DNA from 3 places in the Paenibacillus canaveralius genome. Region 1 is predicted to be linked to each of the others. Evidence: riboswitches for the same ligand, from Rfam matches in the RefSeq annotation. Region 1 holds a riboswitch; each other region holds the start of a gene.
The links. Region 1 has a riboswitch for cobalamin ahead of metE (5-methyltetrahydropteroyltriglutamate--homocysteine S-methyltransferase). Riboswitches for the same ligand answer to the same signal wherever they lie in the genome.
Positions count from the first base shown of each region.

Region 1 (9,741 bases):
GCAGGGGAGTCGTGGCGAGCTTCCAAGGTGAGCGCTACTGGCTCGGCAACGAGAAAAGCATGGAGCACCTGCGGATTCCGGCGGATATTCAGCGGCAAATCGATTCACTGAAAGAAGAAGGACTTACTTTAGTTATAGTCGCCGATCAGGAAAAAGTGCTTGGCATGTTCGGAATCTCCGACGAGATCCGGGAAGAAAGCCGTGAAGTGATCGCCGCCCTGCACAAAGCGGGCATTCATAAAACGGTCATGCTGACCGGAGATCACCGGAAGACTGCGGAGAAAGTCGCCAAAGCCGTCGGCGTAAGCGAATATTACGGCAATCTGCTTCCCGAACAGAAGGTCGACAAGATCAAGGAGCTTGCCGCGCAGGGAACGGTTGCCATGATCGGGGACGGCATCAACGACGCTCCCGCTCTCGCCTCCGCGCAGCTGGGCATCGCCATGGGCAAAGGCACGGACAGTGCGGTGGAAACCGCCGACATCGTGCTGATGCAGGATCACCTCGGCAAGCTGCCTGAAGCCATATCGGTGGCGCGGCAGGTGAACCGGGTGATCAAGATGAACATCAGCCTGGCGCTCGGTTTGAAAGCCATCGCCCTGCTGCTCACGATCCCCGGACTGCTGACCTTATGGATCGCCATATTGTCGGACATGGGAGCCACCATTTTCGTCACGCTGATCAGCTTGACGGTTCTTATCGAGAAGAAGCCCTCTTCATGATCTTAAATCCATAAAAAAAGTGCTCCGCACCGGGTGCGGGGCACTTTCTTATTTGCCCGGCGGAGAAGGGACTCCCTTAACCGTAATGTTTTTGATATAATAGGCCGTATGGAAACGAAGGCGGTGAATGGATCATGCAAAAACCAATCGAAGACCTCTGTGACGAATCCTGCGCGGGGACGGGACCGGACGGGACCGCTCTGGAGCATGCGAAAATGAACGAATCCATGGCCGTTAACATGGCCGAAATGTTCAAGGCACTCGGCGATCCCACGCGCGTCAAAATTATCTATGCGTTATCCCAGCAGGAATTGTGTGTCCACGATCTGAGCGTCGTGCTGGAAATGGGGCAGTCGGCCGTTTCCCATCAGCTCCGTTATTTACGGAATGTCCGGATCGTCAAGCGGCGCAAAAGCGGCAAAACCGTCTTCTACTCTCTGGACGACGATCATGTGAAAGAAATTTTCCGCCAAACCCTGCAGCATCTTGTGCACGTATAAGAAACAGAGTATCTATTCTCCGGAAATAGATACTCTTTTTTTTGCGGACAAAGGGAAGATGATCATCACCTCGGACCCTTTGCCGACTTCGCTGGCAAACCGCATTTTTCCGCGCATGGCGTCGATCAGGCGGGTCGTGACCATAAGGCCGAGCCCGGTTCCTCTGCTCTTGGTCGTATAGAAGGGAGCACCCAGCCGCTCGATTTCTTCCTTGGTCATGCCGCTCCCGTTGTCGGTGATGGTAATAACGGCTTTTTGCTTGCGGATATGACCGTGAATCCGGATAAGACCGTCCGTTTGGGTCGATTCGATTCCGTTTTTGATCAGATTGATGAACGCCTGCTTTAGCTTGGAAGGATCTCCATCGATAAAAATATCGTCCTCGCAGGAAAGCCGGATGACGGCTCCCGACATGCTGGCGTAAGGTTCGAGCATCGTCACGGCCTGCTGAAGCGAATCGCCGATATTGATGAGGCCCGTTTCGGTCAGTTCGGGTTTAGCGAACAGGAGAAATTCAGAGATGATTTTCTCGGCCTGATCGAGTTCACCGATAGCGATGTTTAAATAGCGGCCAAGCTTCTCGTCGGCTTCCTTCTGAGAAATCTGGATATAACCGCGCGTCACTTGAAGCGGATTGCGGATCTCGTGAGCGACGCTCGCGGCCAGATCGCTTAGATGCTGGAGCTTCTCGGCTTTCTGGATCTCGATACTCATCTGGTCATGTCGGAGCATATGCTGAAACCACAGGATGAGCAGAACCGGCAGCAGGAGCTGTACGACTGTAAGAAGACTTACCTGCGGCAGCAGGTCCTTCCAGACAAAACCGTGATGCGAAACGATGTAAGACAGCCAGAGGAGCAAAGCGGCGGTGCCGATGCCCGCGTACAAGAGCGACAGGGCGATTTTTTTGCGTGAAGGATACTGGTAGAAGAATCTTGCCCTCAGCAGAATGGGAACAAAGCCGGCCGCATAGAGAATGACGTCCGAAACGCCGAAAGACGGGAACATGACCCCATGAAAAATGAGCATCATCCCGAGCGCCGTAAACCCGCCGTAGTACCCTCCGTACATAAAAGCGAGCAGAAGAGGAACGCCTCTTAAATCCCAATAAAAATCGGGAACGAGGTACATGACCGGATAACTTATGCTGAAAATGCCGGAAAATCCCATCAGGATTCCCATCAGAAACCGGTTCCGGATTTTTTCTCTTTTGTAAAATCGGGTTAGCATAAAAATCTGATAAATATGAGGAGGAAATGTCATGATGAACAAATGGACAAGGATATCTTTCACGGGCCGCACTCTCTTTCTGAAAGAAAAAAGAACTCAGATTCCTATTATGGAGTTCTCTGGCAGATAATGCAATAAATAATGATGCCGCCCGGGCGGAAAATCATCAAATATTGGTGAACATGGAGGATTATTTCACCAAGTTGTTGAATCTTTTCAGAACAAGCCGGAGGTGTTGAGAATGAAAATACTCGTCAGCCAGCCTAAGCTGGAGCGGAATCTGCACGGCGAACCGCTGTTCATCTCGAAATGCGATGTACGCAGCCGTATCGTGAATCTGCGCACCAAAGAAATCACGGTTTGCGAGGATGCCGTAAAGGAGGATATCTCATGAAAACCGACAGAGAAGCTTTAAAACCTGAAGTGGAGGCGTATCTCAACCGGATCGGTTACGAAGGGCCGCTGGATGGCAGTCAGGAAGCGCTTGCCAGGCTGCAGGAGCTCCACCTGCACACCGTTCCGTATGAAAATCTGGATATTCTGAACGGTGTTCCGCTGTCACTGGACATAAAACATTTATGCCACAAAATCGTCGAGCGGCGGCGGGGCGGCTACTGCTTCGAGCTGAACGCCCTGTTCGGCTGGCTGCTGCGCCAGCTCGGTTACCCCGTGACCGATTATGTCGCCCGGTTCTGGCGGGACGAGACGGAGCTGCCGCCAAAACGCCGCCATCACGTGCTGAAAGTGGAAGCGGAAGGAGTCAGCTACTTATGCGACGTTGGCGTCGGGGGCATAGTGCCGAGAAGACCCGTCCGTCTTGCCGAGAAGGTGGAGCAGCGGCAGGGCGAGGAGCAATACGTCATGGAACGGGACCCCGTATTCGGCTGGGTGCTTTCCGAGAAGCACCATGGAAGCTGGAGACGCATCTACTCGTTCACCGAAGAGCCTCAACTGCCCAAAGATTTTGTCATGGCCAGTTTTTGGTGCGAGCACAGCCCGGACTCCATTTTCACAAAAAATGCGATGGTAGCCATCCGGACCCGGGAAGGACGAAATTCGGTGTCGGGCAAGGAGTTCAAGCTTTTCACCTCCGAAGGCGTGCAGACGTTCATCCCTGAAAACGATGCCGCCTACAAGGAAGCTCTGCTGACCCATTTCGGCATTCCGGCGGAATAAAGCTTGCATAAACATGCCGCGTTGTGTATAGTCATTTCTAAGTTAACCAATTGAATATGTTGGGAATAGGTGCCCAGCCCCTCGGGGGAACTGGAGCTTAAAAGGGAAGTCCGGTGAAAAACCGGCGCGGTCCCGCCACTGTAACAGAGGAGTCAAGGCGAACATGCCACTGGTCTTAGACCGGGAAGGCAGCCGAAGATGATGATTCTGGAGCCAGGAGACCTGCCTGTTCTGACAGCACTGCTTTACCTACGGGAGATAGGGAGGTGTTAAAGTACGGGCCGCTGTATATACAAACAGAGGGCGTCTTTATCCTTGTCTGCTTCGGGATAATGACGTCCTTTTTTTATTTGATCAGTTAAAAAAGCAACGAAACAGAGAACTTATGCAAACATCCAATTCAAGCGACTATCAGGAGGTCAAGATCATGAACGCATTGACAAGCAGCAGTTTGGGATACCCGAGGATCGGAGCGGGACGTGAATGGAAGAAGGCGCTGGAGTCTTACTGGGCCGGCAAAATCGGCGAAGAGGAGCTGACGGGGAAGCTGGCGGAAATCCGTTTGGGAATTTTGCGCAATCAGCGGGAAAAGGGTATCGGGCTTATCGCGGTCAACGATTTTACGGGATACGACCATGTGCTGGATACGGCCGTGATGTTCGGCATCGTACCCGACCGGTTCGCTTACGAGGGCGGTGAAGTATCTCTGCGCACCTACTACGCGATGGCGAGAGGGGAAGAGGGAGCGGCCGCGTGCGAAATGACGAAGTGGTTCAACACCAACTATCATTATATCGTGCCGGAACTTCAAGGCGCCGAGCCGAAGCTGGTCGAGAACAAGCCTCTTAAAGCTTATCGCGAAGCGAAGGAGACGCTCGGAATCGAGGGCAAGCCCGTTCTGCTCGGACTGTTTACGTTTCTGAAATTGTCCAAAGGATATGTGGATACGGAAACCGATGCCTGGATCGACCGGCTGCTTCCGCTGTACGGCCAAGTGCTGAAAGAGCTGGAGCGCGAAGGCGCCGAATGGGTGCAGATCGACGAACCGGTGCTGTCGACTAACGTAAGCGCCGGCGATATGGAACGGATCGAGCGGATCTACAAAGCTTTGACCGAGGCGGCTCCGGGGCTGAACATTATGCTCCAGACCTACTTCGAATCCGTGGAACATTACGACAGGGTCGTACGGCTGCCCGTAAGCGGGATCGGGCTTGATTTCGTGCACGGCGGCGAGAAGACACTGAAACTTCTGAAGAGCGAAGGATTTCCCGACAGCAAAGTTTTGGGAGCGGGTATAGTGGACGGCCGCAATATTTGGCGTTCCGATCTGAAGGAGAAGCTGAATACGCTTCAAGACATTTTAGCCGTCGTTCCCGAGGAACGGGTGATCGTCCAGACGTCCTGCAGCCTGCTGCATGTGCCGGTGTCCACCGTTCACGAAGACAAGCTGGAACCGGTGCTGAGAGACGCTCTTGCCTTCGCGGACGAGAAGCTGGAGGAAATCGTTCTGCTGGCGAAAGCGGCGGTATCCCCGGCGGCGGAAACCGACGAAGCGCTGCGGCAGAATGAACAAGCGCTTGCCGCCCTCCGGTCATCCGAAGCCCGCGGCAACAAAGACGTGCAGGCGGCCGCTTTGCGGCTTCAGAAGGTACCGGCGGCGCGCGGCGCGGCCTTCGGCGAGCGCCGGGCTCTGCAGCGTGAAAAGTGGAAGCTGCCTTTTCTGCCGACGACGACGATCGGAAGCTTTCCGCAGACGGCGGAAGTGAGACAGGCTCGGTCCAAATGGAGAAAAGCGGAATGGACGGACGAGCAGTATAAAGCGTTTATCCGGAGCGAAATCGGCAAATGGATGAAACTGCAGGAGGAGCTGGACCTGGATGTCCTCGTTCACGGGGAATTCGAACGGACGGATATGGTGGAATTTTTCGGCGAAAAGCTGGACGGCTTCGCTTTCACGCGCAGCGGCTGGGTGCAGTCCTACGGATCGCGCTGCGTAAAACCGCCGGTTATTTACGGCGATGTGGCCTTTACCCGGCCGATGACCGTCGAAGAAACGGTCTACGCCCAGTCGCTCACGCCGCGTCCCGTGAAAGGAATGCTGACCGGACCGGTCACGATTCTCAACTGGTCGTTCGTCCGGGACGACTTGTCCAGAGAAGTGGTGGCCTACCAGATTGCCCTCGCGCTGGGTAAGGAAGTGAATGCTCTCGAAGAAGCGGGAATCGAAATGATCCAAATCGACGAGCCCGCTGTCCGCGAAGGACTTCCTCTCAAGAAAGATGAGCACCGGGTTTATCTCGACTGGGCGGTCAACGCCTTCCGCAGCACGACGGCGAACGTCCGGGCCACGACGCAAATTCATACGCATATGTGTTACTGCGAATTCCACGACATGATCGGATCTATCAGAGACATGGACGCCGATGTCATCTCCATCGAAACATCCCGCAGCCACGGTGAGCTGATCCAAAGCTTCGAGCAGAACACGTATGAGAAAGGAATCGGTCTGGGTGTCTACGACATTCACAGTCCCAGAGTTCCTTCCGTCGAAGAAATGGCAAGCATGATCGAGCGGGCGCTGCGCGTCCTCGACCCGCAGCTGTTCTGGATCAATCCCGACTGCGGACTCAAAACGAGAGCCGCCCAAGAAACCGTGGCCGCCCTGCGCAACATGGTTGCGGCCGCCAAACAGAGCCGGGTAACGATGGCGGTTTCTCAAGGCTGACCGAGCTGAACCAAGGTCCGACCGCCCCGGCCCGAGCCTCGTAGAACCTAAAGCCATTCCGAAATTCGAGCCTTTGTCCGGCGAAGCACCGGGCAGAGGCTTTTTTAGCGGGAAGAGAAGAAAGCGCGAGAGTGAGTTTCCAACCTGTTGGAAGAAACCCGTAAACATGGTAAGATAGGAGGATAAACGGCAAAAGGTAAGACCGTCATTCAGGAGGTATCATGGCTAAGGCAAAAGTAAAACGTCCGACCCGGGATGAGTTTGAGCTGGAAGAACTGGGCAACCGGCTGGTGGAAGCCAAGAACGAAGATTCTTTGATTCTTCTTACGGTATGGGGCTGGGAAGAGCAGGTCTACGGCAGAATTACGGTCATGGATCCCCGGACGAGACTCGTCCATGTTCAGGACGGCGAACAGCTGACGAAAGTTCCTTTTATGGACATTATGCAGGTGGATAACGCCTGATTTACGCTTCAAAGCACCCCTCGGGGTGCTTTTTTACTTTGCCGCGGAACGAATAGAATGAGGCGGCTATGGAGAAGTTAGGAGAATAATGGTAAAAGGAGCTAATCCACGTGAACGAAACCAACTCAAGACCAGTCGCAGCTTTTCCCCAGTTTCCGGAATCGTACTGGCTGGCTTCCGCGAAGATTCCCTCTTATTCCAGGCTGAACGAAAATATCCGGGTGGACGCCGCTATCGTCGGCGCAGGGATAACGGGTTTGACGACGGCCTACCTGCTGGCCATGAAAGGCTTGAAGGTCGCGGTTCTGAACGCGGGCCGTATTTTACACGGGACGACCGGATATACGACAGCTAAAATTACGGCCCAGCACGATTTGATCTACGATCAGTATATGACCGATTTCGGTGAGGAAAAGGCACGGCTTTATTATGAAGCGAACCGTGACGCTCTGCAGTTCGTCCGTCATCTCGTCAAGGCACACGACATCCGCTGTCAGTTCGAAGAGCAGGATGCTATCGTGTACACGGAGAACGAATCCTCCCTGCACAAAGTGTTCAAGGAATACGAGGCATACGAGAGACTGGGAATTCCCGGGGCTTATGTGGAAAAAACGGCCCTGCCTTTCGAGACGAAAGGCGCGGTCGTGATGAAAGATCAGGCCCAGTATAATCCCGTCCCGTTTCTTACGCATCTGGCGGAACAAATTGTGCGGAAAGGGGGACGGATTTACGAGGAAACGACCGTAACCGGCTACGAGCCGGGAAGTCCGTCCGTTCTCAAAACAAGCGGAGGGTTTACCGTCAGCAGCCCGCATGTCGTGTCCGCTTCCCATTTTCCTTTTAACAATCTGCACGGGCTGTACTTCGCGCGCCTTCATGCGGAGCGTTCTTACGTACTCGCCGTCAAAACAGACAAGCGTTATCCCGGTGGCATGTACCTCAGCGCAGATAAGCCGAAGCGTTCGCTGAGATCCGTGCTGGTTAACGGAGAGCCGATGGTAATCGTGGGCGGGGAAGGCCACAAGACGGGACAAGGCATCTGTACGTTCCAATATTACGAGGCGCTTGAGAAATTCGCCAGGGAAACTTTCGGGGTGAAAGAAATCGCGTACCGCTGGTCGGCCCAAGACCTGTACACGCTCGACACGATCCCATATATCGGGCAGGAGCTTGATGACTATCCGAATCTGTATGTCGCCACGGGTTACAAGAAGTGGGGGATGAGCTCAGGCATCGCCGCCGCCCAGTTGAACGCGAAACTCATTCTCGGGGAAGAGAGTCCCTACAAGGATTTGTTCTCGCCCTCCCGGTTTCACGCGAACCCGTCGGTTAAAACCTTTGTGGCGGAAAACGCGAACGTCGCCAAAGAACTCATCACCGGCAAGCTGGAGTTTCCTGCGAAAGAAGCCGATGAGCTCGCCGAGGATGAAGGAGCCGTAGTGCGTGTCCGGGGTAAAAGAGCGGGCGCTTACCGCGACCGCGAAGGCAGCCTGCACGTGGTCGACACCACCTGCACGCATATGGGCTGCGAGGTGGACTGGAACGAATCCGAACGGACATGGGATTGTCCCTGCCACGGCTCCCGCTTCGCGTATACCGGCGAAGTGATCGAGGGTCCGGCTTTGAAGCCGCTGTCTAAAGTAGAGCTCGACGATTAGACCGCGATATACACAAAAAAACCGCTCCGGCAAGGAGCGGCTTTTTTTGCGTGTTTTTTCAAAGAGCGTGAAGCGGTCCACCGGCGCTGATGACTTAGAAGTAATCCGAGAAATACGGCTGGTCGTTCGTAATCAGCTTCTCCAGCAGTTGAACCGATTCTTTGTCCGCATGAAACCGGCGTATCCGCTGTAAGTAAGAAGGCCGCTTGTAGCTCATCAGCATCGTGGTCAGGGTCTGGATATCGAAGGATGCGGAAGGTGCTCCGCCCCCGTCGGCCAGCCGGCCTTGTCCTTCTTTGTCCACGGTCAAAGTGAACGTTCCCTGATTCCATTCCAGCATGGGATCATGCAGATTGAAGGTCAGTTTGCATTCTTCGCCCTGTGCCTGGAACGGATACTGTTCGATAAACTGGCTTACATCCACGATCCGGGCCATGAAATAAGGCGCGATCGTTTCCTTGATATCCCCGTCCTCCAGAAGGAACGACATCGGCTCGTCCTTATAGGTGTGGCCTTTTACATAGGTGACCATGGAGAAATGCGCGCTTATAAAATTCCACAGGCCCGTCCGGGCTTCTTCGTCAAGAAAAACCATTTCCTTCATATGAAAAATTTCACCCGCAATCCAGTACAGCAAAAATCCGGAAGGCTCGTGATCGGCATCGTAATAAATAGCCACGGTCATGTCATCGAGATCCCAGCGTAAATATTCTTCCCAGGCCAAATTGTTGCGCAGCATGGCGGCGTGGTTTTGCAGAGCGAAACGCTGATAGACGCTTTTGATATCGGGGTGTTCGATCGTCACCCGTTCCACGTTGCCGGGGACCGTTTTCAGCTTCGGAAGCTGCGTGTCTTTGACCTCGAACGAAATTTTATCGGAAATAATTTCCCAGCCCTTGCGCCGGTAATAAGGAATGGAGTAAGGATACAAATAGGAAATGGACTGCCTGCGTCCGCGCATGTTGGTGAGAGCCTGCCGCATCAGCTGGTTCATCAGCCCCATATTGGCATATTCGGGATAAGTGCCGACGCCGGTCAAGCCGCCCATATCGTACAACCGGCCGAAAATATTGACTTGAAACGGATACACGGCAAGCTGGGAAATCAGTTTGTCTTCGTCAAACCAGCCCAAAACGTCGGCCTGCTTCAGCACCGGCAGTTTTGCCTGGGCGATTTCCCGGTCTTCCCAGCCGAATGTTTGCAAATCATGGTTTGTAACCTGGAACACATAACGGAGCAGCTGGTTGAACTGTTCTCCGTGCTGAG
Region 1 is NZ_JBDFMM010000001.1:2,752,678-2,762,418, forward strand. It holds gene ABC395_RS12665 (heavy metal translocating P-type ATPase) at 1-722, shown strand, start outside; gene ABC395_RS12670 (ArsR/SmtB family transcription factor) at 857-1,222, shown strand; gene ABC395_RS12675 (ATP-binding protein) at 1,235-2,515, opposite strand; gene ABC395_RS12680 (hypothetical protein) at 2,694-2,846, shown strand; gene ABC395_RS12685 (arylamine N-acetyltransferase family protein) at 2,843-3,628, shown strand; cobalamin riboswitch at 3,679-3,872, shown strand; gene metE (5-methyltetrahydropteroyltriglutamate--homocysteine S-methyltransferase) at 4,056-6,353, shown strand; gene ABC395_RS12695 (YolD-like family protein) at 6,575-6,817, shown strand; gene ABC395_RS12700 (FAD-dependent oxidoreductase) at 6,928-8,475, shown strand; gene ABC395_RS12705 (GNAT family N-acetyltransferase) at 8,570-9,741, opposite strand, start outside.

Region 2 (9,741 bases), 2.3 Mb from region 1:
ACACCGCGGACAAAGACAAATACGTCGAGTTCTACGACAAGCTGACGACGCCTGAAACTATCGCCAATAATTAATCCCCTTATAAAGATCCTTTCCTCCGGGAAGGGATCTTTTTTGCTTTTCACGTCCCGGGAATCCGCACTTCTTTCATTAACTTTCGTTAATATCCTTACTAATTCCGGTTTGGTATAGTGACTCATGGAAAAGTACCCATCCTACTAACCACTGGAGTGAGACCATGTCTGCCAAAACCAAACACGATGCTTTCGAGGAGTTTTATACGAGGGCATCCAATACCGGCCCGGCTGCCGGTACGTTTTTCAATGATAAAGCTTATCTTTTTTACACGAACGGGAATCTGCTGGATCTCATTTGCATGGAAACTTATCTCGGCGACGATAAACGGGAAAAAGTCAGAGTCGTTAACAGCCCCAACAAAAAGAAAGGGCCGCTGGGGATTGAATATTTGACCAAAGTGGCCTATGGAGGCGACGGAGTCGGCGGAGGCCGGATACCGGCTCTGGCGGCTTGCGTGCATGAGGGCGTCCTGTATCTGTTTTACGCGGATCAGAGAGGGACGCTGCACCAAATGACCTCCCCGGACGGGACCGAATGGTCGGCGGCTCTTACCTTGGGCGAACGCATGCGCATGCGGGCGGACAGCCGGTTCGCAGCCGTCTCGGCCGGAACCCGTTTGTATCTCATCGGCTCCGATGCGGACGGCAAGCTGGCGTTGAACTGGACGGACAACGGGGGGCAGACGTGGGAGCGAACCGAAGCCCGTGAACAGCGGAAGGGTAAAGACGGCAGGACGGAGGAAATCCCGATCGCGGACGTCACTCATACGGCGGCATGCAGCTACCGGGACTCCGGCGGCAACGTGCGGATCATGGCCGGCTATATTCAGCGGAGCCAAGATACGAAGTCGGTTCTTTCCCGCAAAAAAGAAACGCTGAAAACGTGGCTCCTGCACCACGAGGAGCAGGCGCCGCCCCGGAAAGTAAATGAGCCGCAAGCCATAGCGGAAGGCGAGAATGTCAGCCACTTCGCGCTCGCTCCGGGCTCCATCGAAAACGGCTCTGCAGGCAGCGTCCTTCAGTTGTTCGTCAGCGGCAAAACCGAATCTGATGTTAAAGCGAGAAGATACGAATACTCCGTCTCCACGGGCGTCTGGTCGGCCCCCATTGTCCGCGGCTGGGGGCATATGTCGACGCCTAACGGGCACCATGTCGACGCCTTCTCGTTTTTTATCCCCGAGGAGGAAGGACATATCCGGTCCGAAATCTGGTTTACCCAGACGTTCGACGGCTCCGGCCGGAAAAAACATCTCGGCATAGGCCGGTACCGCTCCGACCGGCTTACCTTAACGGACACGCTGACGAACTGGGCGAACGATGACCATCTGACGTTTCTGGGCGTCGTCGAAAGCCCCCCTCCCCACGTGCTGAACGGCTCCGAGCTTAAAGATTCCATCTGCTCCTTCCGGTTCAAGTGGTCGAAGGAGGAGCAGGCGGCGGTATCCGCCAAGTACAAATTCGGCGCTTCTCTCAACTTTAGCGGCAAAGTTCCGGTCGTAGGTCTCGGTGGCGAGCTGAAGATCGCTTATGAGCGGGCGCGTTCCGTCACTTCGGAAATGAAGAGCATCAAAGAATTTTCGATTGAGCTGTATCCGTCCTTCACCAAAAAAACGGCTACGCATTTGTATATCCGTCCCAACATAACCCGGCACACCTACAAGCTGGGAGATTGGCAAAATCAAGACCTGGGAGTGCAGCTCAGTCTTTTCTCCGTCTCGGATCTGAGCATCGAGGCCCGTAAAGGGAAATCCTTGAGTACGTTCCCGAAGCGGCCCGATCCGAACCATATCGAGAACTATGTGCGGCGGTTTACGGATCTGCCCGATTATACGAATAAGCAGCTTTCGTTCAGTATGCCGGTCAACTGGTCGGAATCTATGAAAATCGAAGAAAATTTTATTAAAATCAGCAAAACCGTCACCTCCGTCTCCAACAGCGTATCCGTCGAATGCAAGCCTGCGGGCAAAGCCCCCGGCGACGTGTTCTCGATCGGTGTAGGGTCCAGCTTCATGTACACGTATGAAGTGAACGTATCCACCCAATTTTCATCGCAAATGGGCTGTACGGTCCGTTACCCGAATCCTCGCACGGATGAACCGGACGATATCAGCGAAGTGAAGCTGCTCATGTATGTGTTTTACCCCGATAAAAACAAAACGGACCGCTGCTACTGGATTCCGGAGGAAACGAAGAACCAGTATCCCTGGTGCGTGGCGTGGTCCGTGGATGAGCTGGTTAAGCAGGGCAGCGGCCAGTAAGGCAGCCGGATAGTTTTTTTCCATCAATCTGACGGCCATGGTTTAGGACGCCGCCTCTTTCTTTTGGCTGCTGCGGCTTCAAAAAGCTGTATACCGCTTCCGCAAGCTCAGCCGGAGGGCTCGGACCTTTGGAAGTCCGCTTGCGGTACAGAAGCAGCTCAGCCGTTATAAAACGGCACAGGGAAATTTCTCTGTGCTTTTTTTGCTCTGGGGCCTCCTGCTTTCGCTGCGTAAAATTGATTGACTAAATACATTCAAAAAAGCAAAATAGTTACATATACTGCTGTACTCATGATGTGATCGACGATCATTGACACGCAGCGAAACAGCACGCCGGGAACGGCGCGATACGAAAATTCACCCGGAGGAAAACCTTTATGGTTAGTTACGCTTGGCTCACCGGCATGCTGCTGCTTTTGTTTTTCGGTTTAAACGTCCTGCTGAATTATTTATCGCGCCGGGACCACGAACCTGTGCCGTCCTTGAAGACGAAAATTTGGGCGATTCCGGTTTTTTCCTTGCTCATCATCGGGCCGGTAATCGGTTTTGCTTTCTTATATATGACATTTTTCCGGGGGTTTGAACATACCGGCTCCCTCATCAGTTTTACGGGCAAAGCGGATCTCTTCACTTTTTCCCTGGTCATCTTGCTGAGCTTCCTGATCTTCGAGACTTTTATTCATCCCCTCCTCCATGCCATGATCCGTTACGGACTCAAGAGGCCCCCTTCCGTTTACGGCAGACAAATCATCACGATTATCGCGGACTGTCTTCTGATCTATGTTTTTGCTCATCTGATTCCCGGCGTATATATCCAAGATTTTTTGTCCGCTCTCACTTTGTCTGTCGCTCTGCACGTGATCGAATGGATACTTGCAGGCATAATGAGTCTTTATAAAAAGAACAACAAAAAAAATGTAAACATGTAAAAAGGGATCAAGCTCTATCCAAGGAGCTTGATCTTTTTTTAACGGGCTGCACCTGAAACCACCCGTTCAGCATATGAAAATCAGCTTGGCCGTATGGCTTGCCGGCGCCCGCAAACTTTGTCGAAATAAAAAGAAACGGAAATAAAATCTCGCCCGTTTATCGGCAGGTTATCACACCTTTTTCGCCTTTTATCTCGGTTTTTCTCCCCTTGTTGAGTCCTTACGCACAGTTGACAAACCACAATATATTGAGGTAAATTCATATCTATCACCTACATATTCACTATATATAGACTATATATAGATTGGACAGGTTTCCCGCCCCCGAGGCGGGAATCAAAAGGGAAGTCCGGTGCGAATCCGGCGCGGTCCCGCCACTGTCAACGGGGAGCGCCCCACCCATACCGCCACTGACGGATGCCGTCGGGAAGGCCGCGGAGGGGCGCAATGAACCTGGAGCCAGGAGACCTGCCTGTCTGAAAGACACCGCTGAACCTACGGGAGATAGGGAGGTGTCCGGACGTTTTTCACATTGCAGCCGCTAGCACGGCTGTCCCCTCCACCGCCTTCGGGCGGGGAACCGGACGGCCGGCTTGTACGCGCGGCTTCAGCCGGCCTTTTCGCCGAGCCGTCAGAGGCAGGCGAAGAGGCCGGGAACTGACTGTGAATCCAGAGCCGCTCTTTGTCACAAAGAGCGGCTTTCATCCGGGCGCGCCGACTACTTCCCGTAGCCGGCGCGCCCCGTATTTTTGATAGAGTGGAAAGGAAGATGCTTCCATGCTGGTAGTTTACGATTCCCGTACGGGAAATGTTCAACGATTCATTAACAAGCTGAATTTGAAGGCCGTACGGATCGAAGAGGATTTGACGATCCAGGAGCCGTTCGTCCTTGTTACTTATACGACCGGATTCGGTCAAATTCCCGGCAAAGTGCTGGACTTTCTGAAACATCACTCTTCCTTTCTGCGCGGTGTCGCCGCAAGCGGCAACCAGAACTGGGGACAATCTTTTGCCCTGAGCGCCGACCGCATTTCATCGGCATACGGTGTTCCGGTGCTTGCCAAATTCGAACTTTCCGGCACGTCTAGCGACGTGGAACGATTCCATAAAGGGGTGCGCCATCTTGAAGCATATTGAACTGAACAACGAACTCATGATACCGGGGGAAGACGGTTTTTACCGTCTGGAGAAAGACCGCGAAGCGCTGGACGCCTTCCTTGAAGAAGTGCAGGGGCAGACCGTTCCTTTCGGCAGCATCAAAGAACGCTACGATTATCTGATCGGCGAAGATTTCTACGAGAACGTGTACGAGCAGTACACGCTGGAGCAGATCGAAGCCATCCACGAAACGATCCGCGAAAGCGGCTTTAAGTTCCAGTCCTACATGGCCGCTTCGAAATTTTATAAAGATTACGCCCTGCGCACCAATGATAAAAAGCAAGTCCTCGAATCGTACGAGGACCGCGCCGCCATCGTCGCCCTTCACCTCGGTGAAGGCGACTTCGGCAAAGCGCAGCGGATCGCCAAGGCGATCATCGAGCAGCGCGTCCAGCCGGCCACGCCGACGTTCCTGAACGCAGGACGCAGCCGCCGGGGCGAAATGGTCTCCTGCTTCCTGCTGGAGATGGACGACTCCCTGAACTCCATCCAGTACGTCATCGGCACCTGCATGCAGCTGTCCAAAATCGGCGGCGGCGTAGCCGTAAACATGTCCAAGCTGCGCGGACGCGGCGAGCCGATCAAAGGCGTCGAAGGCGCCGCCAAAGGCATCATGCCCGTCATGAAGCTGCTTGAGGATGCCTTCTCTTACGCGGATCAGATGGGTCAGCGCCGGGGCTCCGGAGCGGTCTACTACTCCGTGTTCGGCTGGGACATCATCGAATTCCTCGACTGCAAAAAGATCAACGCGGACGAGAAATCCCGTATCCAGACGCTTTCCATCGGCCTGATCGTGCCGCAGAAATTTTACGAGCTGGCCGAGCAGAACAAGCCGCTGCACGTGTTCGCCCCGTTCTCCGTCTATAAGGAATACGGCCGTCACCTCGACGATATGAATATCGACGAGATGTATGAAGAGCTGCTCGCCAACCCGAACGTGAAGAAGAAAGTCGTAATGAGCGCCCGCGACATGCTGACCAAGATTGCCGTTATCCAGCTCGAATCCGGCTATCCGTACATCATGAACCGTTCCAACGCAAACCGCGGACATGCTCTGAAAGACATCGGCAAAGTGAAAATGTCCAACCTGTGCACGGAGATTTTCCAGCTTCAGGAAACGACGGAGATCGGCGATTACGGCCAAGGCGATATTATCCGCCGGGACATTTCCTGCAACCTCGCTTCGCTTAACATCGTGAACGTGATGGAAACGAAAAGCATCCGCGACTCCGTCCACAGCGGCATCGAAGCGCTGACTTCCGTCAGCGACAACACGACGGTAGCGAACGCGCCGGGCGTTGTAAAGGCGAACAAGGAGCTTCATTCCGTCGGTCTCGGCGCGATGAACCTGCACGGTTATCTGTCCAAAAACCGGATCGCCTACGAAAGCCCGGAAGCGAAAGAATTTGCCCGCGCCTTCTTCATGGCCATCAACTTCTACTCGCTGGAGAAAAGCATGGAAATCGCACGCGACCGCGGCGTCACTTTCGCCGATTTCGAACGGTCCGAATATGCGAAGGGCACCTATTTTGCCAAGTATGAAGTGAAAGATTACCGTCCCGAATCCGATAAAGTCAAAGCTCTTTTCGAAGGCATGGATCTTCCGTCTCCGGAAGACTGGAAAGCTCTCAAAGAGCAAGTCATGAAGCACGGCCTGTACCATGCTTACCGTCTGGCCATCGCGCCGACACAGAGCATCTCGTACGTGCAAAACGCGACTTCCAGCGTTATGCCGATCGTCGACCAGATCGAAACGCGCACGTATGCAAACTCGACCACTTACTATCCGATGCCGTACCTGTCCAAAGAAAACATGTTCTTCTACAAGTCGGCTTACCGGATGGACCCGTTCAAGATCATCGATCTTATCGCGGAAATCCAGGAGCATGTGGACCAGGGCATTTCCACGGTGCTGCACGTAAACAGCGACATCTCGACCCGCGAGCTGGCCCGCAACTACCTGTATGCCGCCAAAAAAGGCCTCAAATCGCTCTACTACACCCGCACGAAGCGGCTGACCATGGAAGAATGCCTGAGCTGCTCCGTTTAAGAGAGAGCCGGGTTAAGAATAGATTCGTTTAAAAGAAGCCGGCTCGCGGCACGAACGTAATAAACGCTCCGTGCAGGCCGCAAACATCCGTATGGCGCTTACCCTATAAGCAGCTTTATGCTGGGCCCGAACTTGGAAGCCCCGCATAAAGCTGCCTACGGTTATGCACGGCAGCGACTCATGCCGGATTTGCAGCGCGCCCCATCCAAAGGAGAGAAAATGATGAAAGCCGTCAATTGGAATAAACCCGACGACGATTACACCTGGTCGTTTTGGCAGCAGAACGTGATGCAGTTCTGGACCGAAGAAGAAATTCCCCTTTCCGACGATAAAATGGTCTGGATCGAGATGAGCCCCGACGAGCAGGATGTCTACAAGAAGGTTCTGGGCGGCCTGACGCTGCTGGACACCCTTCAAGGCGGAGTCGGCATGCCGAGGCTCGTCGAGCACATGGACGGGCTCCAGCGCAAAGCGGTGCTGTCGTTCATGGGCATGATGGAGCAAATTCATGCGAAGTCCTACAGCAGCATCTTCACGACACTGGCGAGCAACGAGGAGATCGACGGCATTTTCCGCTGGGTCGAAGAAAACGGACGCCTGCAGCAGAAAGCGGATCTCATCAACCGCTACTACAACAGCATCCAGTCCGACAAAGACCTTTATCTGGCGATGACGGCTTCCGTTTATCTCGAAAGCTACCTGTTCTACAGCGGCTTCTTCTATCCGCTCTACCTGGCCGGACAAGGCAAAATGACGAACAGCGGCGAGATCATCGACCTCATTCTGCGCGACGAAAGCATCCACGGCCTGTACGTCGGTACGCTGGCGCAGGAGCTGTTCGCGACTCTGAGCGAAACCGAGCAGCAGGAAGCCGCCGAAGAGCAGATCAAGCTGCTCCTGGAGCTGTACGAGATCGAGAAGCTTTACACCGAGGAGCTCTACACTCCGCTCGGCCTGCAGGACGATGTGCTGCGCTATGTGCGTTACAACGCCAACAAAGCGCTGATGAACCTCGGACGCGATCCTTACTTCCCGGAAGAACCGGTTCATCCCGTCGTTCTGAACGGAATCCGGACGCAGACGAAGCAGCATGACTTTTTCTCGAAAAAAGGCAACGGCTACGTCCGCGCTCTCCGCGTCGAGCCGCTTAGCGACGACGACTTCAGCTTCGAAGGGCTGTAAGCCGCCCCGGCGGTGCCCTTCACAGCCCGGCCGGATACGCAAGCGGCCGGGTATACGCAAAAAGACGTACAAAATTGGAGACAATTTTGTACGTCTTTTTTGCGTTCGGGCAGCGGGGCTGCCGGAGGCGGACGCTCGCCGTGCTCGATGTGCGGTGGTGTGCATGCGACAGACCCTTGCATAAAAGCCACCCTATACCGGTGATGCCTCTCATCTGCCTTGATTGGTGCCATCCCGTTTCCGGCAGTCAACCCTTCCCTAGATACAAAAAAAGGCCGATCCCAAGGACCGGCCCCTTCCATTCATGGCAGCCATATTAAGTTCGTATACATTTAACTGCATAAAGCTCCGCTATCCGCTCATCAGCCTAATTTTTGAAACGGCTGCTTTTTACGAAATAAATCCTCTGTCCATCGCTTCGGCTTTGCGCACCAGCGCGAAGTATTTCAGCCGGGCACCCTCCAGCGTGGTTTGAGCCTGCTGAAGCTTGAACGAAAACTTCTCGTAATCATGCTTGGAGACAAATCCGTTTTCGTAACGGATTTTCATTTTGGCGACGTCGGCCTGCGCGTCCTTAAGGTTACGCTGCTCGTTCAGCACGGTCTGATAAGCGTTCTCGGCATCGCTGTAGGTCGCATAGATCTTTTTGACCAGCTCGGCTTTCGTCTGTTCCTGCTTCTGGTAAGCGATCCCCGTGTTGATGTTCTGATACTGGCCGCCGTACGTATTCTTGGTCACGGTATTCTGCTGCTGCCAGATGGCTTCGTCGATGCCGTTGTGATCCATTTTCAGCTTAAAAGAATTGGCCAGCAGCGTCTCGGTATCTTTCTTCGCAACCGGCTGCACGTTTCCGGACACGGCGGACGGCTCTTCAAGAAGCAGATCCGGGCTGTATTCCACGCCGATATCGAAGCAAAGCTGTACGAGACCCAGCCGGTAGTTGTTCTCCAGCGTCTGAATATCGTCGCCGATTTTGTTCACCGCTTTGCGGGCGGTTTCCACATCTTCGGGAGAGGCGAGACCGGCGTCGCTCAGCACCTGGGCGCGTTTCGTCTCTTTCTCCGCCACGCCTTTGTACTCATGCATGAGGGCGATCTGCTTCTTGGAGCCGAGAAGCTGCACGTATTGCGCCGTCACTTGAAGCTTGATGCCCTCAATCGCTTCGTCGGTCTGGAGCAGGTTGTTCCACATATCCGTATCGAGCTGATGCGAGGTAGTTTTCATCTGTTCGCGCTGGGCCTGCAAAATCTGGTTAATGCCATTAACCATTTGGCCCTGACCTTCGATGACCTTGTTCAGCACCGTATTCGTTTCGACAACCGGACCGATCCAGAAGAAGCTGTCCGGAGTCGCTTTAGCCGGGTCGATCTGATACTTCTTCATCGCCTCGGGCGTCATGTAATCCTGCGGGGAAGCCGGAAGCTTATAGCCTTCGAAACTGCCTCCGTACAGGTTTTCGCTCTGATTCTTGAGATCGCTGCTTTTACTGCCGAGCGCGGCTGTTTTCAGGTAGAGCAATTTCATATTGTAGGAGTTGTTAAGCGTCCGTTCCAGCACGCTGTCCAAGGTCAGTTTGCCGGTTTTCTCCAGCGCGGGCAGGCGCACCTCGTCTTTATCGAGAGGCTTATCGGTTGTCGCGTGAAGCTGAACAAGGTTGCCGTCTTTGATCTCGTAGTAGGGCGAATGGGTATCCGCCGCCCATGCGGCCGGCATCATGCCGAATACAAAAGCGGACGCGGTCAGCGTAGCTATGATTTTTTTCATCGAAAATCCCTTCTTTTCCAAGGTATGATAAGAACTAAACGCAGGCTGAGGGACATGGGACCGAAAACGCTGATGACTGAGACTTATGTAAACGGCGCGCCTGCTTTATAAAAGAAACAGCTTTCGCGCGCCGGTGAAACGTTGTTTGACATGGTGCCGGCCGGAACAAAACTTTTACACCGTAAGAGAGGTGCTCTCCGACTGGACAGCAGGCAGCCCGGCCTGAACCGGCTCATCCGTCTGCTTGCGGAACATGGCGAACCGGGTGAGCAGGAAGGCCGCGAAGTACGTGATGAATCCCGTCAATGCAAGCGCGATGCAGT
Region 2 is NZ_JBDFMM010000001.1:5,076,013-5,085,753, forward strand. It holds gene ABC395_RS22870 (aldolase catalytic domain-containing protein) at 1-74, shown strand, start outside; gene ABC395_RS22875 (hypothetical protein) at 239-2,335, shown strand; gene ABC395_RS22880 (hypothetical protein) at 2,713-3,264, shown strand; cobalamin riboswitch at 3,559-3,754, shown strand; gene nrdI (class Ib ribonucleoside-diphosphate reductase assembly flavoprotein NrdI) at 4,042-4,401, shown strand; gene nrdE (class 1b ribonucleoside-diphosphate reductase subunit alpha) at 4,388-6,472, shown strand; gene nrdF (class 1b ribonucleoside-diphosphate reductase subunit beta) at 6,695-7,654, shown strand; gene ABC395_RS22900 (TolC family protein) at 8,045-9,418, opposite strand; gene ABC395_RS22905 (ABC transporter permease) at 9,593-9,741, opposite strand, start outside.
Region 2: it holds a riboswitch for cobalamin, as region 1 does, so the genes downstream of both, nrdI (class Ib ribonucleoside-diphosphate reductase assembly flavoprotein NrdI) here and metE (5-methyltetrahydropteroyltriglutamate--homocysteine S-methyltransferase) in region 1, are expected to answer to the same signal.

Region 3 (9,741 bases), 590 kb from region 1:
GCTCTATAATGCCTTCATGCAGGTGGAGTCTCCGGGAAATCTCATCATGGAATCGATGGGCCAGGCATTCAACGAGCTTATGCGGGTCCACCGGGCGGAAATGTTGATGGTGCTGCAGGCTCCCGCCATATCGGAACCCGAAATCCGCAGATATATGAGCGAGAAGTTTGCGCTGATACACACTTCAATCGTGCGGAAGTTCACGGAAGCCGGGGTGGACGATGTCGAAACGGCGGCCGGCCATTTTATGGCAATCGGACTTTTGATTGTAACTTCGGATGTGCTGCAGCTTCCCGGACTGCTTCCATTCAAAGATTTGAACTGCTAAAACAGACCAAGGCGGCACGTTTAAGCTGCCTTTTTTTTACAGAATTATTTATTGACTAATAAATAAATTGTGAGAATAGGGAGTGTATAAAATGAAATCAGCTCTTTATAACGGACACGAAAACTCCAACTCGATGTTTTCAGGCGAGCGCATACTAATTTGGACGGGGTTGGCAGGTTTTATACTTGCGGCTTTTATGGCGGTTTACATGACGTTATACGGAAGCCGGATACTTCCGGAAGGCAACGTGGAAAGCGCCTTTTCGTTTAACGCCGCACTAGGCATGTTTATCTTGTCGATCGCGGCCATTCTGCCTCTGGCCCGTATGAGCGTCCGCTCGCGCAAAGTATACCGCTGGCTGCTCGCCTTTACCGCAGGGGCAGCCTATCTGCTGGAATCCGTCCAGCATTTGAGGGGAATCAATCCGCGCTTTTCGCAGGCGGGTTCCGCCCTGGACCGTATCGCGGGCATCACCTTCGGTATGGACTCCATGCTGCTGATTGTTCTCATCGTCTGGCTTGCAGCGGCTTTTTTCAGAAAATCGGCCTTTGCGGACCGGCCGCTTGTCATTCTCGGCATCCGATACGGGTTTCTCTCCACTATGGCGGCTGTTTCGGCAGGTATCGGCATGGTCGTTCTGGAGAGCCGTTATACCGGAGCTTCAGGCAATCTGATCGTCCTGCACGGGCTGGGATTTCATGCGGTTCAGACGATTCCGCTGCTTGGCTGGCTGCTGGAAAAATCGGACGAAGCGCAGTCCCGCAAAGCACTGCTTGTCCATGCGGGCGCGATCGGCTGGATGCTGGCGGTTGCCGGGATCGCTTTCCAGACGGCTTCGGGCATGTCCGTCTCCGGGCTGTCGCCCTGGACGCTCACGGCAGCGGCCGGGATGCTTGTGTGGCTCCTTGCCCTAGCTGCGGCCCTACGGATGTCGGTAACCGTAAGCTGGAGAACCCGGACGGGCCTGCCGAAGCTGTAACGGCTCCAAGACGCAGCGGGGAGCCGCATGACGGAGATTAACCGCATGCGGGAACGCGCTTGGCCCTGACTTGATAAACGGCCGGATCTCCTTGCAGACGAAGGAAATCCGGTCTTTTTTCCGGCTGAGCGAAGAGAGATTGAAAGTTTTAGAGGGAGGAAGTAATTTCGGCGTTTCTAAATGGTTCGTTGTTGTTATAATAACTACATCGAACCTATCTGTTTTCCGGCCGGATCACCGGTTTCAGTGAAACAGCGCCCCCGATTAGGGGGTAGAAATCAAGGAGGCTTTCCGTGAACATCCCTTCGCAGGCTAAAGAAACCCTTTTTACTCATTTGTACGGTCAGGCCGCGAACGGTCTTGTATTTGCATCTCCGGAAAACGGGGAGTGGCTAAGCGTTAATCCGGCTTTATGCGGTATTCTCGGTTACCCGGAAGGGGAACTGCGCGAAAAAAACGAGCAGGAGATTGTGCATCCCGAAGACCGGTTCACCGATGAGCATGGGCAAGTTATGGAAAAGTTGACCTCTTTTCCCGGTGAAGTTTATGAAAGGGAGAAACGGTATTTTCATAGGAACGGAAACGTTATCACGGTATCCGTCCGCACAACGCTCGCACACGATAACGCGACAGGCCAGCCGCTCTATCTTATCCATGAAATCGCGGATATAACGGGCAAGAAAGCAGCCGAGAAAGAGCTTGAGGACAACCGGGACCTTTCCCTGCTATTTTCGAAAAACATTCAGGATGTCATTTCGTTCAGCTCGCCAAGCGGAACGATTCTATATATTTCCCCTTCCGTGGAAGGGCTGCTCGGTTACAAACCGGAAGAAATGATCGGGCGCAAGCGCGTCGATTTCTATCACCCCGAAGATGCTTTTCAGATGAGGAACCGCGACAAGCTGTATTCGGAGAAAGAAACTTTCATAAGGAGGGTTCGGCACAAACAGGGCCACTATATTTGGCTGGAAACCGCTTTTCAGTTGGTGCGCGGCAGTGAAGGCCGCGTTACCAAAATTTTGGCGATCGGCCGCAACGTGACGGAGCGGAAAAAATATGAAGAAACGCTGGCCGAGGCACAGCGGGTTGCGCATATCGGTTCATGGGAGTGGGACCTGCTGAATTCGCGGCTTTCTTTCTCGGATGAAATGCGCCGTATTTTCGGTTATGCCCTCCATTCCGTCGATTCCAATGCGGATTCCTTCATGCGCTGCGTATACCCCGGAGATCTTCCGCGTGTCCGCGAAAGTATCGGGAATGCGATAGCTAATGGGGAGTCGGGTGAGCTTGTCTACAAAATCTGTCTGCCGGACCAATCGGTCCGTACGATAGCGGGCCAATGGGAGGTTGTTACCGACGAATTCAACCATCCTATTCAAATCATCGGAATGGTGCAGGATATAACCGAACGCCGGAGGATGGAAGAACGGATTCTGGAAAGCGAGCAGAATTACCGGCTTATTGCGGAATATTCGCTTGATTTTATTTCCCGGCATGCCGTCGATGAGCAGGCAACGTTTCTGTTCGTGTCTCCGATCTGCCGCACGATGCTCGGTTACGAGCCCGAGGAAATGGTGGGCACACCGGGACTGGACTACATTCATCCCGACGATGTCGGCTATGTTAAAAAGTATTTGCAGGAAAACCTTCACGGGGAAGGAGCCGAGAAAATTACGTACCGGTTCTTCCGCAAAGACGGCACGTGTGTCTGGTTTGAAACGACAAGCCGCTACACCGTGGACGATCAAAACAGAAATCAGGAGATCGTGGCCATTTCCCGCGATATTACGGAGCGCAAAAATACCGAGCTCCGTCTCCAGGAATACAAATCGCTGTTTGATTACAATCCCGTCGGCGTAGCCTCGCTCGATCTCCAAGGAAACCTGCTGACGGCTAACCGCGGCCAGCAGGTCTTGACGGGATACTCCGAGAAGGAGCTGACCGACGGTCATTTCGCATCTCTCGTTCATCCGGACGATTACGAGAAAACCCTCCGGCACTTCCGGCTGGCGGTGCAGGGCGATCCGCAGACTTACGAAACCGGTCTTATCCATAAAGACGGACACCGTATCGAAGCGAGTATTCTAAATGTTCCGATTGTGCTCGGCGGCACTATTGTCGGGGTGTATGTGCTGACGAGCGACATTACGGACCGGAAAAAATACACGGAAGAGATCGAGAAGCTGAGCTATGAGCACGCGCTCATTCTTAATTCCGTTTCCGAAGGGATTTTCGGACTGGACCTGCTGGGGCAGGGGATGTTTATCAATCCCGCCGGCGCATCCATGCTCGGATTTAACCCGAAAGAACTGATCGCAAGCCGTTACCTCCAAACCGTGGAGCAGGCTTGCCCGGACGGCAATCAATATCTTCCCGGAGACTCGCCGATCGAACGGGCCGTAAGGGACGGCGTATCGGTAGCCCCGAGCGAAGGCATATTCTGGCGGAAGGACGGAACGAGCTTCATGGCGTCCTATCAAGTTACCCCTCTGTTCGATAAGGGAGAAAGGAAAGGCGTCGTGGTCGTTTTCCGCGATGTGACGAACGAGAAAGAAATTATCCGGGCCAAAGAATTTGCCGAACAGGCCGACCGGGCGAAGTCGGAATTTCTGGCTATCATGTCCCATGAGCTGCGCACGCCGATGAACGGAATTATCGGCATGACCGGCCTTCTTCAGGAAACGATGCTGGACGAGGAGCAGCGCAGCTACGCGGATATTATCCGGGAGAGCAGCGACGCCCTGCTTCATATTTTGAATGAAATTCTGGATTTCTCCCGGATCGAAGCCGGCAAAATGGAATTAAACCTGGGTGCGGTCGATTTAAGGGAAACGCTCGCGGGCGTAATGGAATTGTTCCGGATGAAGGCGGAAGAGAAAGGTCTGGAGCTTTCGCACGATATTCCGGCCGGATTGCCCCGGTACGTAATGGGGGACGAAGCGCGAATCCGGCAAGTGCTGATCAATCTGATCAGCAACGCGATCAAATTTACCGAGAAGGGAAGCGTATCGGTAGCCGTGGAAATGACGCCTGCACCCGATCACCGGTCGGTGCTGCTGGAGTTTATAATCCGCGATACGGGGATCGGAATTCCCGCAGACAAACTTCACCGGTTGTTTCAATCGTTCTCCCAGCTGCATCCCGCTATTAACCGCAAATATGGCGGCACCGGACTCGGCCTGTCCATCAGCAGGAAGCTGGCCGAGCTGATGGGGGGCGAAGTCGGCGTCGAGAGCGAAGAAGGCGCCGGCTCTACCTTCTTCTTTACCCTCCCTTCGGGGTTGGGCATTACGGAGACTCCGGGCCCCGCAGCGGGCAGCCCTAAGGCCGCGGCCGCCACGGTTCCGTCTCTTCCGGAGGCGCAGCCCGAGCCTTTGCGGCTGCTGATTGCGGACGATCATCCGATGAACCGGACGCTGCTGCTGACGTTAACCGGTAAGCTGGGATACTCCGCGGATGTCGTAACGAGCGGCGCGGAAGCCGTGCAGGCTGCGGGAGAGCGTGCGTACGATATCATTTTTATGGACGTGCAGATGCCGGTTATGGACGGGTTGGAGGCGACCCGTCTCATCCGCGAGAAATACGGGCAAGATTCGCCGGCTCCCGTCATTATTGCGGTCACCGCGTTTGCCAGGGAGGAAGACAAACAGCAGTGCCTGGCATCCGGGATGAACGATTATATCAGCAAACCGATTCTTTCGGATGAGCTCAAACGTCTGCTTGCCCAGTGGTCCGCCCGGATAAAAGAGCGATAGAACCCGTGAAAACCCGCCGTGGAGCGGGTTTTTTTGTTGCAGAAGCCGGATTACCGGGACTATTCGAACCGGAGGCGATTTGTGAAGTCGCTCATAATGTTTTATAATAAGCTACATTTAAACCTACAATAGATTAGCCGCATACAATAGTTTAGGTGAATACGTCAGTATATTACTGGAGGAATCTTCATGCAGTTTATTAACCAGGCAGCGGTTCAGCAGGTTCTTGATCTGCTTAAGGGCCAAGACCTGTATATTCATCTGGAAATGACCAACGGGGCGTACGCTTCCCATCTGGATCAGTCCAAGCATACGGCCTCCACCTTTATCCGCAATTCCAAGATTCGTTATGTGCAGGGGTCGATTGCCGGAAACGGTCCCTACCGGGTCGGGCTTAAAATGGAAGAAGGCTGGGTTTATTCCGAAGGGCTCACCCATTGGGACGAAACGGAGACGGAAAGACTGATTTTATCGGGACATGATAAGGACGGCAAGCTTGTCGTTTCCCTGCAGCTGAGCCGGAGCCCTTTTTAACTTACAAAGAGAGAAGGTAAATGGAGATGGAACGACACATACTGGTCGTCCTGCCGCATCCCGATGACGAAGCGTTCAGCGTGTCCGGTACGCTTGCGGGCCATATACGGCAAGGAACCCCTGTGACTTACGCGTGCTTGACACTGGGAGAAATGGGACGCAATATGGGCAACCCCCTTGCGGCCAACCGCGTGACGCTGCCTGAAATCCGCAAGGCCGAGCTTGAGGAATCGTGCCGGTCGATCGGAATTGAGGATCTGCGCATGCTGGGCTTTCACGACAAAACGATTGAGTTCGAAGACCGCGAACTGCTCGTCGGCAAAATCCGCGGACTCATAGAGGAATTGAATCCTTCACTGGTCATTACGTTCTATCCGGGCTACAGCGTACACCCTGACCATGACGCGACAGGTGCAGCCGTTATAGACACGGTTCAAAGAATGCCCCTGGAAGAGAGACCGGCCGTTCACTGCATCGCTTTTTCCAAAGGATGCGAAGAGGTGCTCGGTAAAGCGGACATCGTGAACGATGTCAGACCGTATATGGCGCAGAAGCTGGGCTCGATCCTTGCCCACAGCTCCCAGTTTCAGCTGAACGGACAGCTCAGCGGTAAATCCGCAGGCGACAAAGAGGTACTGGACCGGTTCGGCCATGAGCGGTTATGGACCTACCGGTTTCAATAAGGGGCGCATAGGTGCGAGCACGACCGCTGAAGAGCCGCCAAGGAACAGTTGTACCGTTCCATGGCGGTCTTTTTTGCTTTATTCGAGAGAGAGGGCGTCCAAAGCGTTGGCCGCATCATTTTCCAGCAGTTTCTACAAGTCGTAAGCGGCATACGCGCCTCTGCCTACATCCGTTCGAACACTTTGGACAGGAGTTCAGGGGGATAGTTGATTGTTAACTAATTCATGCCTATCGGGGACACGACAACGATGTTAAGATGATTTTATACTTAATTAAGGAGCTCCCGGAGTGCCGAATAATAACAGTCTTATTTCAAAAACGGTTGTACTAGCAGAAAAAGCCGGATTAAAGGACATTACTCCTCTCGAGCTTGGGAATGGCGGGAACCTGGTCGTTCATTTGGCCCCGTATCCGATTGTGGCTCGAATAGCCACTGTGCTTTCAAGAGATCATGCAGAGTACGCTTACAAGGTACTGGTTCGTGAATTAAGAGCCGTACGTCATCTCCATTCAAAGGGGGTGCCGGTACGATGGCCAACTGACCTTACGGATGCGGGACCATACGATATTGACGGCACATGGATGACGCTTTGGAAGTATGTTCCCCCTACAGACCTGCAACGCCCTTCGCCAAGCGAAGCGGTTGAATTGGTTAATAGACTTTCACTGGCATTGAAAGATTTTAGCGACGAGATTCCTGTGCTTGGTGTTTGGGAGCGGACATGTCAATCGGCTTTTAGATTAATTAAACATCCGGATAGGCGCATACAAAAGTTGCTAAATCTGTTCTTCGCGATTGATAGAGAGATGCGTCTCGAAACAAGTTTGCTAATACCGTCTCATGGAGATGCTCATTCAAGAAACTTATTACCGAGTCCTGAAGGCTGGATCTGGTCGGACTTTGAAGATTTGTCGTTGATGCCCGCATACTGGGATTTGGCTTCATATGTAAGCAATCTTGCCTTATTCAATGGAATACAGGAGCCAACCTTTCAATATATCTGGAGTCGGATAAATAATCAGGCCGATAAGCAAGCTTTTGGATTTGCTGTTACCGCACGCATACTTATGTCCACTTTAGGTAACTTGGATTTCGCGCTTTCAGGCAACGGAGATTTGGAATTTGCATATAAACAGCTTGGTTTGGCAAAAGATTTTATTAATCAAATAAACCTGATTATTGAAGAGGGATAACCTTCGCGGCTCCCCTCCATAGTCCGAAGCTTGGAGGTCCCGCCTTACCGGTACACCTGCCTGCACGTTTGCTCCGCTCATTTGCCAAAACGCGGGATTTCAACTACTATTAACCGTGAAGTTGTTTGGCATGCTGCGTATCTTAAGACAATTGAATAACAAACATTCTTTATCAAACAGGTTCCGGTTCATTCTCCAAGGAGAGGGAACGGATTAAAAGGGAAGTCCGGTGCAATTCCGGCACGGTCCCGCCACTGTAAGGGAGAAGGGGGATATCCCCCGGCTGAAGCGCAATATGCCACTGGGTAAACCGGGAAGGCGCGCAGGAGTTTCCCGAGTCAGGAGACCTGCCTGTTTACCGGTAACTTCATTCCTACGCGGATATAGGATGGCGTTGATGCGAATGTTCTCCCTAATCGCCAGGGTCTTTCTGCTTCCATCTGTTGTGGAAAGGACCCGCACGCCTTTATGCGACGAACCGAACATCCTGCCTCCGGGGGGATGTTTTTTTATTTGCGGATAAATGAAATCCGCTCCCCGTCATGACAGTAATCAATGCGCGTAAGAAAAAAGGCAGCCGGAACCGACTATTTACCACCTATGGGGAGGAAAAGAGATGTATTACGGAGTCAAACTAAATACGAATTACAAATCCCTCTGGCAGGAGGGGATGAAAGACTGGGACGGAAATCTTCCCGTAAGGATGACGGATGACGTCAAGGAAGAAGGATTCTGGAACGCTTTTATGAAAAAGAAAGAAGAAACGGGCGTGGATTCCTGGGTCGCCAATCTGCGAAAGGAGCTTATCTCTTTTATCGATCCCGGTGAGGACGTGCTGGAAATCGGGCCCGGCTGGGGTAACTATACGTTCGAAGCGGCCGAAAAAGCGGGTTCCCTTACGTGCGTCGACAGCTCCGAGAGCGTGCTTGCTTTCTTGAAGGCGGCAGCGGAGCGGAAGGGGTGGAATCACGTAAACTTTGTGCACGCCAAGTGGGAGGAGCTTCCCGTGGTGGAGCCGGCCGACGTTGTATTCGGTGTCAACTGCTATTACCGGATGCAGGAGATCGACCGTGCGCTTCTGCACATTAACAACACGGCGAAGCGTCTTGGAATCGCGGGGATGGTAAGCGGTCCGGAAAGACCGCATTACAAAGACATCGCGGAGCAGTTGGGCTGCAGAATCAAGTTTCAACGCAGAGATTATATTCATTTGCAGAATCTGCTTTATGAACTTGGAATCGATGCAAACTGTAAAATCGTCAACCTGCACAAAACATACGCGTATGACACGGAAGAGGATTTGCTGAAGGACAACCTGAGCATGATTCTGGATAAGGACTACGACCGGAAGGAGGCAGTCCGGCTGCTGTATGCGTACGTGCGTGAAGCCGACGGCAAGCTGATATACCCCCACAATTTCAAAGCGGCTCTCCTTTACTGGAAGCCGGAGAAACGGCTGGAGCCTGCGGACCTGTCCACGGAAGTGAAACGGGTCGTCCAGGTTTAAAATCAGCCCCGTTTAAGCATTTGCCCGGTAACGCGATTTGGCGTGCCGGGATTTTTTGTGGCTTTACCACTGGACAAGGGAAAGGCTTGTCATAAATTCCAACAGGCCCGCATAGAGATGAACAAGAGGAATCGGTTGAGGGAGAAGTCTTTCTTGTTGAAAAACGTAATGATTACGATTAAAATAAAGGAACTGCCGCAAACAGGAGGGAAGAACGTGCATGTTGACGGAACAAACAGAAGGATGAGGAAAAGAAACCTGATCGTTCTCGCAGGGGGAAGTTTCCTGGCCGTACTGATCTGGCAAGCCATGCGAAAAGGGATAATGGTTTTGCCGGACCCCTCGGTCATCGGGCTGTTCAAAACGATGTTCATCGGCATCGTGCTCGAAGCGGTTCCTTTTATTATGCTGGGTGTGGTGCTGTCCTCGTTCATGCAGGTCTACATCCCCGAAACCTGGATCCGTAAAGCGATCCCCCGGAATCCCTTTCTCGGACTCGTGTTCGCCTGCCTGCTCGGCATTTTGTTTCCGATCTGCGAATGCGGCATGATTCCGGTCGTCCGCCGGCTGATCAACAAGGGAATGCCCTTGTACATAGGCGTGGTCGTCATACTTGTGGGGCCCATCGTCAACCCGGTCGTTTATGCGGCCACCTACACGGCTTTCCGGATGAATCCCGAAATGGTGTATGCCCGGATGGGACTGGCTCTTGGTGCGGGCGCGCTGATCGGCCTGTTCGTCTACGCGTTTATCAACAAAA
Region 3 is NZ_JBDFMM010000001.1:3,344,879-3,354,619, reverse strand. It holds gene ABC395_RS15015 (TetR/AcrR family transcriptional regulator) at 1-328, shown strand, start outside; gene ABC395_RS15010 (hypothetical protein) at 420-1,307, shown strand; gene ABC395_RS15005 (PAS domain S-box protein) at 1,601-5,062, shown strand; gene ABC395_RS15000 (YojF family protein) at 5,252-5,596, shown strand; gene bshB2 (bacillithiol biosynthesis deacetylase BshB2) at 5,623-6,279, shown strand; gene ABC395_RS14990 (aminoglycoside phosphotransferase family protein) at 6,569-7,474, shown strand; cobalamin riboswitch at 7,636-7,843, shown strand; gene ABC395_RS14985 (class I SAM-dependent methyltransferase) at 8,091-8,981, shown strand; gene ABC395_RS14980 (permease) at 9,135-9,741, shown strand, end outside.
Region 3: it holds a riboswitch for cobalamin, as region 1 does, so the genes downstream of both, ABC395_RS14985 (class I SAM-dependent methyltransferase) here and metE (5-methyltetrahydropteroyltriglutamate--homocysteine S-methyltransferase) in region 1, are expected to answer to the same signal.